DNA from 2 places in the Fictibacillus iocasae genome. Region 1 is predicted to be linked to the other one. Evidence: riboswitches for the same ligand, from Rfam matches in the RefSeq annotation. Region 1 holds a riboswitch; the other holds the start of a gene.
What was found. Region 1 has a riboswitch for glycine ahead of ACFQPF_RS09810 (amino acid permease). Riboswitches for the same ligand answer to the same signal wherever they lie in the genome.
Positions count from the first base shown of each region.

Region 2: it holds a riboswitch for glycine, as region 1 does, so the genes downstream of both, gcvT (glycine cleavage system aminomethyltransferase GcvT) here and ACFQPF_RS09810 (amino acid permease) in region 1, are expected to answer to the same signal.

Region 1 is NZ_JBHTCP010000015.1:134,903-140,203, forward strand. It holds gene ACFQPF_RS09805 (carbohydrate ABC transporter permease) at 1-222, shown strand, start outside; gene ACFQPF_RS09810 (amino acid permease) at 662-1,984, opposite strand; glycine riboswitch at 2,117-2,195, opposite strand; gene ACFQPF_RS09815 (serine hydrolase) at 2,343-2,627, opposite strand; gene ACFQPF_RS09820 (GNAT family N-acetyltransferase) at 2,677-3,138, opposite strand; gene ACFQPF_RS09825 (HAD family hydrolase) at 3,166-3,834, opposite strand; gene katG (catalase/peroxidase HPI) at 3,977-5,301, shown strand, end outside.
Region 2 is NZ_JBHTCP010000003.1:58,816-64,116, forward strand. It holds gene comGG (competence type IV pilus minor pilin ComGG) at 1-14, shown strand, start outside; gene ACFQPF_RS01870 (shikimate kinase) at 11-520, shown strand; gene ACFQPF_RS01875 (YqzE family protein) at 563-742, shown strand; gene ACFQPF_RS01880 (YqhG family protein) at 999-1,778, opposite strand; gene ACFQPF_RS01885 (DEAD/DEAH box helicase) at 1,747-3,444, opposite strand; glycine riboswitch at 3,610-3,698, shown strand; gene gcvT (glycine cleavage system aminomethyltransferase GcvT) at 3,870-4,967, shown strand; gene gcvPA (aminomethyl-transferring glycine dehydrogenase subunit GcvPA) at 4,984-5,301, shown strand, end outside.

The sequences.
Region 1 (5,301 bases):
TTCATGCAAGTATGGAACGACTTCCTTTGGCCGGTCACTGTATTGCGCGACCCAAGCTTCCAAACGATTCAGGTTGCCATACGCTCACTGAACGACGTATACGTCCGCGATTACGGCATGATCCTATCCGGCACATTCTGGGCCACTGTCCCGCTCGTCGTCGTCTTCTTGATCTTCAATAAGTTCTTCATTTCAGGGCTTACGCAAGGTTCCATTAAATAAAAGAGTAGAAGGAGACCGTGTTTTTGCGGTCTCCTTCTTTCTTTTATGCCCTTAACTTGTCTTAAAAAAATGCGCGCCAAAACAGATGAATTTCCGGCAGTTGCGCGCCGTTCTAGTAAGGATGCACGCGGGTTGGATGAAGATTCGAGCCGTTATTCAGATTCGGAGGTTGCCGAGTCTATGCTTCGTTACCTTATTAGAGCTCTCGCGCCAAACCCGATGTGATGCACGCCATACATAGAAAATGCGAGCGGTTCCGCCGATTTGCGCGCCGTACCAGACCGGATTCGCGCCATTATGGGGTTGCGAGACACTTCTCTTGTAATGCGCGCGGGTTTTTAACAAGTTTCCTTATTTGCGAGCGACTATGATGTGCTTGCGCGCCGACCACCTGCATCCCCCTGTCCAACCCTCAATCCTTTATTATAAGACTCTTCTTTTATACAAAAATAAACAACAAAATAAACCAAAATGGTGTGAGCAATAACGCGGGGCGAGTAGCGTCCGCAATAAGCAGCACGAGCAAAATTAATGCAAACAGCGTCAGCACCGCATAGTTAATGAAAGGCGCAAATGGTGCCTTAAAGGCTGACTGTTTGTGCAAATCATCACGGTTTTTTCGGTATTTAATATGGCTGATCAAGATCACACTCCATACCCAGATAAAGCAGATAGCACTGATGGTCGTCACGATGCTAAAAGCCTGCTGCGGGATGAGCTTACTCAGCAGTGCGCCCACTGAGACAACAACAGCGGAAACATAGAGCGCGTTTCCAGGAACATGATTATTCGTCAGCTTCTTAAACACTTTAGGCGCCTGTTCACTCTTGCTTAACGAAAATAAAATTCGGCTCGTCGAAAATAGCCCGCTGTTGCAAGCAGATGCCGCAGATGTGAGCACGACAAAATTAATGATGCCCGCAGCGAGAGGAATCCCAATCAAACTGAACGTTTTAACGAAAGGACTTTCCGCAGCATTCAATTGTGTCCACGGATTGATGCAGAGCAGGACAACCAATGCGCCGACATAGAAAAAGAGAATTCGGAGTGGAATTTTGTTGATGGCAGACGGGATATTCTTTCTCGGATCAGACGTTTCTGCTGCCGCTACCCCGACCAGTTCCACTCCTACAAACGCAAACACAACCATCTGAAACGACAGCAAAAATCCGGTCACACCATTTGGAAACAGACCGCCATGATCCCACAAGTTGCTCATTGAAACAGTTCCCGCGTCGGTCTTAAACCCCATTACGAGCATAACCACTCCAATCACGATTAACGCAAGAATCGTAATGACCTTGATCAGGGCAAACCAAAATTCCAATTCTCCAAAAAGCTTTACCGTTAAAAGATTGAGCCCTAGTAGCAGCAGCAAGCAGACAATCGCCGGAACCCATTGCGGAATGTGAAACCAATATTGCACATACACACCTACTGCGATCACATCAGCCATAGCGGTCATAATCCAGCAGAACCAATACGTCCACCCTGTCACGAACGCCGCACGCGGTCCGAGATAGTCCTCCGCAATATCCGTGAACGACTGATAGCCCTCTTTCGAAAGCAGCAGCTCACCGAGCGCTCTCATCAGAAAAAACAGCGCGATTCCAACGATTAGATAAGCGAATATAACAGATGGTCCAGCAAGCTGAATGGCTTGACCTGAACCTAAAAACAACCCGGTACCAATCGTCCCGCCAATTGCGATCAACTGCACATGGCGGTTGGCTAAATCTCTCTTTAATTCTTGCTGTGACATGGATGATTCCTCCTTCTGCGATGTAAAAAAATAACGAAAAAAAGAGACTGGAAGAATCTCCAATCTCTTTTACAGTAGAATATTAAAAAGGCCTTTACTGCGCTGCAAAAACAAACACAACAAATTCAGCTTCAATACTCTTCTGTCCTTTTGCCTGAGATGGTGAACCCTTCGGCGCCGCAAATCATGCGGTCTCTCCAGAAGCTGCTCCTGCTGCAGTACGATCCACAGCAATCATAGCTTGCGATATATGAACGTAAGTCGTTCTGATAATGTCCAATACTAGTACGTCCATGCTAGTATGTCAATTGTTCGGAACTGGGAGTTAATGGGTGGTGCATATTTTAATCATTATTAATCACCAGGCAACAACAGGATGATTCAATGAAATCAGATTCTTTTCAACAAGCTGCATAATCGAAAGTGCCGTAAAGTTCTTAGAAACACTTTGAATGCTCATCCATGTATCACCATCAATTGTTGTATTTACTGGTTGTATCTGAGAGTAGCCAAAGCCTTTTGAATAGATCATGTCTGAATCTTTAACAATAGCAACACTCAATCCAACTCCCTGATGGTCATTTATCATTCCATTAATATAATCTGTAATCTCATTCACTTTGTTGTACGTAGATTGTTTCATACTTTTCTCCTTTTAATTACTCTAAGTGTTACAACCTTCAGAATGAGAATCACAGCTTTAACTTCATCCCTTCATGCGTCGCCTGAAATCCCAGCTTCTCATAAAACCGCAGAGCGTCCGGCCTTTTTTTATCAGTCGTCAGTTGCACGAGGTGACAGCCGCGGTCCTTTGCCCGCTGGATTGCCCATGTGATCAGTTCTGTCCCTACACCCTGTCCTCTTACTGAGGCGGCTGTTCGGACTCCCTCAATCGTCGCTCTCCAACCGCCTTGATGGGTGAGGTAAGGTGTGAACGTCACCTGAAATACACCGATGATTCCCTCCCCATCACACGCTACGATTAGCTCGTTATTCGGATCAGAAGAGATTGCCTTAAACGCTTTTACGTAGCTGTCAGGAAGCGGCTGCTCACACCGCTCTCGCTCTCTTCCTAACGCATCATCTGCAAGCATTGCGACAATGGTTTCTATGTCTTCCTCAACAGCTAATCTAAATGTTATTTCACCCTTCAAGCTGACTCGCTCCCATCCTTTTTGGCGCTATTTGATGGCTACATCACCGAGTAATACGTGTTGTAATTCTTGAACACTGCCAGCAATATACGTGGGATTCGCCCCGCTCACCTCTTCTGGCGATCCATATCCATACGTTACGCCTATTGAATCAATACCTGTGTTGTGGGCACCGATAATGTCATGCTTTCTATCGCCTATCATAATAAATTCATCCACCTGGTGAGCGTTGTACTTGTCTAATATGTATTGAATGATTTCCGTTTTTGACGTTCTTGTTCCATCAAGATGACTGCCGACGATTGAATTAAAGTACTGATTAATCTTAAAATATGTCAAAATCTGCTCAGCAAAAACGGTAGGCTTGGATGTAGCCACAACTAACGTACTTCCTTGTTCTTTTAAAGACTGTAACAGCTCGGGAATACCTTGATACATTTCATTTTCATACATACCTTTATCATTAAATCTTTCCCTATACCAGAGAATCGCTGTTTGCGTCGTTTCTTCATCAAATTGATAATGCTCTGCAAACGAAGCTTGCAGCGGAGGTCCAATAAACACATCGAGCTTATCCAGATCCGCTTCAACCATATTCATCTTCTCTAGTGCATATTGAACGGATTTGGTGATACCCACTTTTGGGTCTGAAAGGGTACCGTCTAAATCAAATAATAGAATTTTATATGGATTCAATTTAAATCCACCTTTCTCATGCTTATTGCTTTGAATCCCCATTTTTCTCTACTATACTAGAAATTGACACAATAATTCGAATTTTTCACCAACGTTTGCTATTGTTTGCAGCTAATCTTCTAGTAAAGGAAGGGGAACAATAATGGATAACCACAATCAGCCGGATCAAAAGGAACACACGTCTGCCGGGCAGTGTCCCGTCACGCATCACAAGGATAGTGCGATTACGACATCAAGAGCGCCAGGTCGTACGACGAACAAAGACTGGTGGCCAAATCAGCTGAACTTAAATGTTCTGCGTCAGCACGACAAAAAATCGAATCCAATGGGCGAGGATTTCGACTATCGTGAGGAATTTTCAAAGCTTGATTATGACGCGCTCAAGCAGGATCTTCACACTCTGATGACCGACAGCCAGGAGTGGTGGCCGGCGGATTATGGCCACTATGGTCCTTTCTTCATCCGGATGTCATGGCATGCCGCCGGTACATACCGAACAGCGGACGGTCGCGGCGGCAGCTCGACCGGTGCGCAGCGTTTCGCCCCGCTTAACAGCTGGCCGGATAACGTGAACCTCGATAAGGCGCGCCGCTTGCTATGGCCGATCAAGCAAAAATACGGCAACAAAATCTCGTGGGCGGACCTGCTTGTGTTAACAGGCAACGTGGCGCTGGAATCAATGGGACTCAAGACGTTCGGCTTTGCCGCGGGACGTGAAGACATTTGGCATCCAGAAGAAGATGTCTACTGGGGAACGGAAAAAGAATGGCTCGCCGACAACCGCTATTCTGGCGATCGTGAGCTCGAAAAGCCGCTCGCAGCTGTTCAGATGGGCCTTATCTACGTGAATCCAGAAGGACCGAACGGAAGACCCGATCCACTCGCAAGCGCACGCGATATTCGCGATACGTTCAGCCGCATGGCGATGAATGATGAAGAAACGGTGGCACTCATTGCCGGCGGCCACACCTTCGGAAAAGCACACGGAGCGGGCGATCCGTCTCTTGTCGGCGACGATCCAGAGGCGGCGGTCCTTGAAACGCAAGGCTTCGGCTGGCTGAGCGAACACGGCAGCGGGAAAGGACGCGATACGATCTCGAGCGGTATAGAAGGCGCGTGGACAAGCAATCCAACCACATGGGACAACGGCTACTTCGACCTTCTGTTCGGCTACGAATGGGAGCTGACGAAAAGCCCTGCCGGCGCGTACCAATGGTCACCAGTCGACATGACCGAGGAACATATGGCGCCTGATGCTGAAGATTCCTCAATTCGTGTGAAGACGATGATGACAACGGCCGATATGGCATTGCGCACCGATCCAGACTATGCAAAAATCTCGCGCCGCTATTACGAAAACCCTGAAGAGTTTGCCGATGCCTTCGCACGTGCCTGGTTCAAGCTCCTTCATCGCGACATGGGCCCGAAAGTCCGCTATCTCGGTCCAGAGGTGCCAGCAGAAGAGCT
Region 2 (5,301 bases), on a different contig from region 1:
AAGAAAAACGATGAAAACCATATACTTGACTGGATTTATGGGCAGCGGAAAGTCAGCTGCTGGGTGGATTGCCGCAAACCTGCTAAACGTGCCTTGCTTTGATCTGGATGCAGTGATAGAAAAGAACGCAGGAAAAACGATTAAAGAGCTGTTTGAACAAGAGGGAGAAGCGTCATTTCGCCTGAGAGAAAGCGTCCTACTGCAAAAGATGCCAAAAGAAAATTGCGTGGTGATAACAGGCGGAGGGCTGCCGGCTGATCAGAATAACAGAGAGTATATGATGGGTGTCGGTCATGTCGTGTACTTGAAAACGTCTTTTAAAGAAATCATGAAAAGGCTGACAGCGCCAGGGGAAATAGACAAAAGGCCGGTGCTAAAAGAAAAAACAGCGGAAGAGATCGAGCTGCTTTATAACAAAAGAAAGTCATTTTATGAAGAATGCAGCATGGTCATTGCAACCGACGGAAAAACACCGCAGCAGGTGGCGGAAGAAATGGTAAAAGCGTTCTGTTTAAACTAACAGAGTACTGGCTATCATAGTGGTAAATCGAGGTGATGATAGTTGGCTTCTGGTGATGAGCTCGTTAAAGTAGTTACAAAAAAGATCGTTCAGTACATGGATGAACCAGCCATAACGAGGAAAGAGCGGAGGATGCAGCGAAAACAGGCAAAACCGCCTGTTTCCGTCGCGCTTTTTGGCATCTTGCCGATGATAATCAAATACTTCTTCAAACGCAAATAAAGAAAACTTGGCTGACGTAAAGCCTTTAAGTAAGCCCTAGTTGCCCTTATACTTTTTCCTAAACTTTTTGACTGCGTCGAATTTCTCCTCAGTTAAAAAAGTTATATCTTTGAAGTGTAAAGAAAACTTGGCTAACGTAAAGCCTTTAAGTCAGCCCTAGTTGCCCTTATCCTTTATTCCTGAACCTTTGATTGCGTCGAATTTTATACTTACTTAAAAGAGTACAATAAAAACCCGGCACCTCACCGGGTTTTTATTATTGAAGGTAGAACAGGCCGCCATTAATGATATCGACCGATACAACAGGGTCATACTGTGTTTTTAACGCTTCTTTTTCCACGTAATAAGATTCAGGTTTATCTAATTCTCCTTCATAAAAGCTTTCTAGCAAATCTTCATCTTCTTTCCACCGCATTCTTGCATCGATCGCCCAGCTATGATCGTCCTGCTCGATGTAATCCGTTATGATGTTTTCGATCCGCTTAATGCCGGAAATCGGTTTGATCAGCGGGCTGAGCGTATAACAAAAATCGGGTATCCGCTTTGTGAGCAGCTTTTGAGAAAGGGTTTCGTGAAAATGGCTCTGGATTTCTCCGTTGATCAGATGCAAGCCGTAAGAGAGAATGCTGTCTTTTTTTCGGTCGCATTGATAGGAGACCTTCACGTTTAAACAAAGCCAAGGATTGAGAGGAATGTGGTTCGTACCTTGGCGAGCGGCATTCTCGTACATTCGTATAAAGGATGCTAGTTTTTTTGCCGATGAGAAAATCTGATGCAGCCGGGGCGAGCCGAAGTGGATGAACTCTCCCTTTCCGTCTGAAGGCTGCTGTTGCCCTGTGACGAGTGTGAGCGCCATCGGATTTGGGGGTGCTCCTGTCTTTTCTTGATAATGCCAGTAAAAGGGCCTGTTCATCAGCACTTTATCGAGGTCGATCGTTAATTGGACCTTCATGTAGCTGAAATTCCTCTCGACCATCTCGCATTCGTTAGCTGTGAAATACCGTTCAAGAAAGCGGTGTATCTCGTGCTGCTGCATGCTCTTCCCATCCCTTCTGCTGTATTCCGCCCTCGAGGTTGATGAGGGAGGCAAGGTTATCCATCTTTAGTTTGATCTCTCCTTCGCTTTCTGAGCTATTCAAGATGTCAGTGATATACGTTTCAATATTTTTAATCTCGAACTTTGTCAGAATTTCATCAAGCTCGCCGATCACACTCTCGAAAAGATTGATTTTATTATACAGAAGGTTCAAGATGTGTTCTTCAATAGTGTTTTCAGTCGCGAAATTGTAGATGTGGACATCTCCCTGCTGTCCGATCCTGTGCACGCGTCCGATCCTTTGTTCAATGCGCATCGGGTTCCAAGGAAGGTCGTAGTTGATAATATTTTGGCAGAACTGCAGGTTGATCCCTTCACCGCCGGCTTCTGTTGCGATCAATACTTGTGCATGGTTTTTAAACAAGTGAGTCATCCAGTCTTTTTTGCTCCTCTTAAACCCCCCGCGGAATGGGACAGAGGAGATGCCGTTATTCTGAAGAAACCATTGCAGATACAGCTGAGTAGCCCGGTATTCTGTAAAGATGATCACCTTAGAATCAATAGATTGAATCAATTCAAGTGCCTTCATCGCCTTTGAGTTTTGAGTGACAAGCTCGACCTTTTGCATCTGTGCAGCGATAAGCTGCTGAGCATATTGATTTTCACCGAGTTTTTGCATCATGTTGCGCAGCGTGATAAAAGCGGCTTCTCGTGAGCTGCACACTTCTCTTAGCAGCGTCAGCACGGCAAATTTGCTGCGCTGAAAATAAGGCTCCTTTTTAAGCTCGCTGATGCTGTCATATAACTGGCGTTCACTTTCTGACAGCTGAATCGGAATCGTTTTCACGATGCGTTTAGGCCATTTCAAGCCGGTTTCCTCCCGCCGGTTGCGGACCATTACTTTGTTGACGAGCTGTTTCAGCTTATCCTCGTTCTTCAAGGAATGCCGGTCATTCCGGAAGTCTTTGTCGAAATTTTCCTGGTTTCCGAGATGGCCAGGTTTTAAAAGGGTGACGAGGTTAAAAATTTCTTCCACTCGATTTTGTACAGGAGTTGCTGTAAGCAGCAGACAAAACTTCTTTTTTAGCAGCTGAACGAACTCGTAATTCTTCGTTCTTTTATTTTTTAATTTATGCGCTTCATCAATGACCACGATGTCGTAGTCCTGATTCAAAACGATATCACGGTGCGGACTGCGTTTGGCTGTGTCTATACTGGATACGACAACCTCGCATTGTTCCCAGACATACGATTTTCTCTGGGCGACCGCCGGAATGAAGAACTTTTGGTTCAGTTCCTGCTCCCATTGAATGACGAGAGAGGCCGGAACAAGTATGAGCACCTTTTTCGCGAGTCCCCGAATCATATATTCTTTTAAAATTAGGCCAGCTTCAATCGTTTTTCCTAGTCCGACCTCGTCTGCCAGTATGGCTTTTCCGTTCATCTCCTCGATGACCGTTTTGGCAACACTCAGCTGATGGGGCAGAAATGTCATATGCGGCAAATGGTTGGGAGACTGCAGCCCTAAGAAGTCAGGAGAACAGGTATGACTCTCTGCTTCAAGTGCCAGGTTGTAAAGTTCCCAGTTCGCCCACGGGCCATCATCGTCTATTCGTTTTAAAAATTCATCGTGCCAGTCTCTTTGAAACTGTATGGGTGTGTTCATAGGGAGCAGCCGTTCCTTTCCTAATGTCAGCGATAATATTTGCTTCTTGCCAAAAACAGCGGTGCTAAAAGGCATTGCCTTTTAAAAGATAAAAATGATAGGATAATAATGTACCAGCCAAATTAATTCTAGTATGGACGTTCGAGGATAATTACATACCCGCGAATGAAAGCAAGAGGAGAGATCGCCTTATCAGCGACGCCGAAGGAGCAAGCGGAAGTGAAACTCTCAGGCAAAAAGACTCTTGTTTGACGCATCTCTGGAGAGTGCTCATCTTTTTGAGCCACCAACGAAGAAACTCGGAAGTTTTCGAGAAACTTACAGGTTGCAGGACAGAGGTTTCCCTGAAATACGGGATTCCTCTGTCCTTTTTACGTCCAGAATGTACAGAAAATTTGCGCTAGATTGAAAGGGAGGAACATTCAATGACGGTTTTGCAGCGTACTTCATTATTTGAACTTTATAAGTCATATGGCGGTAAAGTGATTGATTTCGGCGGATGGGAGCTGCCTGTCCAATTCTTGAGCATTAAAGAAGAGCATGAAGCAGTACGGACACGCGCCGGTCTGTTCGATGTATCTCACATGGGTGAATTCGAAGTGAAAGGTGAACAGTCACTGCCTTATCTGCAGCGCATGATGACAAACGATGTGTCGAAGCTTAGCGACGGACAAGCGCAGTACACGGCCATGTGCTATGAGGATGGCGGCACGGTGGACGACCTGCTCGTTTACCGCAGACGTGAGAACGATTACTTGCTGGTTGTGAATGCTTCCAACATTGATAAAGATTTTGACTGGATGACTTCGCATGTGACAGACGGTGTTCAGCTGACCAACATATCGAACGCTGTCGGGCAGCTCGCTTTGCAAGGGCCGTTGTCTGAAAAGGTGCTGCAAAAGCTGACGGATACCGACCTTTCTAAGATCGGATTCTTCCGTTTTGAAGAAAATGTGGACTTAGACGGGATGAAGGCGCTCGTGTCACGCACCGGCTATACTGGCGAAGACGGGTTTGAAATCTACCTTGACGAAAAAGACGCACCGAAGCTTTGGGAAAAGATCCTTGAAGCTGGCGAACCTGAAGGCATCCTTCCGTGCGGTCTCGGAGCGCGTGACACATTGCGTTTCGAGGCGCGCCTCGCGCTGTACGGCCAAGAATTGACAAAAGACATTACCCCGATCGAAGCGGGAATCGGATTTGTTGTCAAAACGGACAAAGACATTCCGTTCATCGGCCAAGATGTACTAGCGCGTCAAAAGGCTGAAGGAGCGCCGCGCAAGCTTGTCGGCATCGAGATGATCGATAAAGGCATTCCGCGTACGCACTATGAGGTGCTGAAGAATGGCGAAAAAATCGGAGAAGTGACAACAGGAACACAGTCACCGACGCTCAAAAAAAATCTAGGGCTCGCCTTGATCAAGGCCGACTTTGCCGAGCTAGGCACCGAGGTGGACGTGCAGATACGCCAGAAAACATTAAAGGCGGTCGTTGTGAAAGCGCCGTTTTATAAAAAAGGCTAACGGAGGGGACAACAACATGACATTTCGTTATCTACCTATGACAGATCAAGATAAAAAAGAGATGCTTGAGGCAATCGGCATTGAAACGACAGAAGAACTTTTCAGTGATATTCCCGAAAAAGTGAGATTCAGAGGAAGGCTTCAGATTGAAGAAGCTCTTTCTGAACCTGAACTGCTAAAAGAAATGGGCCGTCTAGCCGCTAAAAACACGAACACGAAAGAATATGCTTCTTTCCTCGGAGCAGGTGTGTATGACCATTACACATCTTCTGTCGTCAATCATATGCTTCTTCGTTCAGAGTTTTATACCGCCTATACGCCATATCAGCCTGAA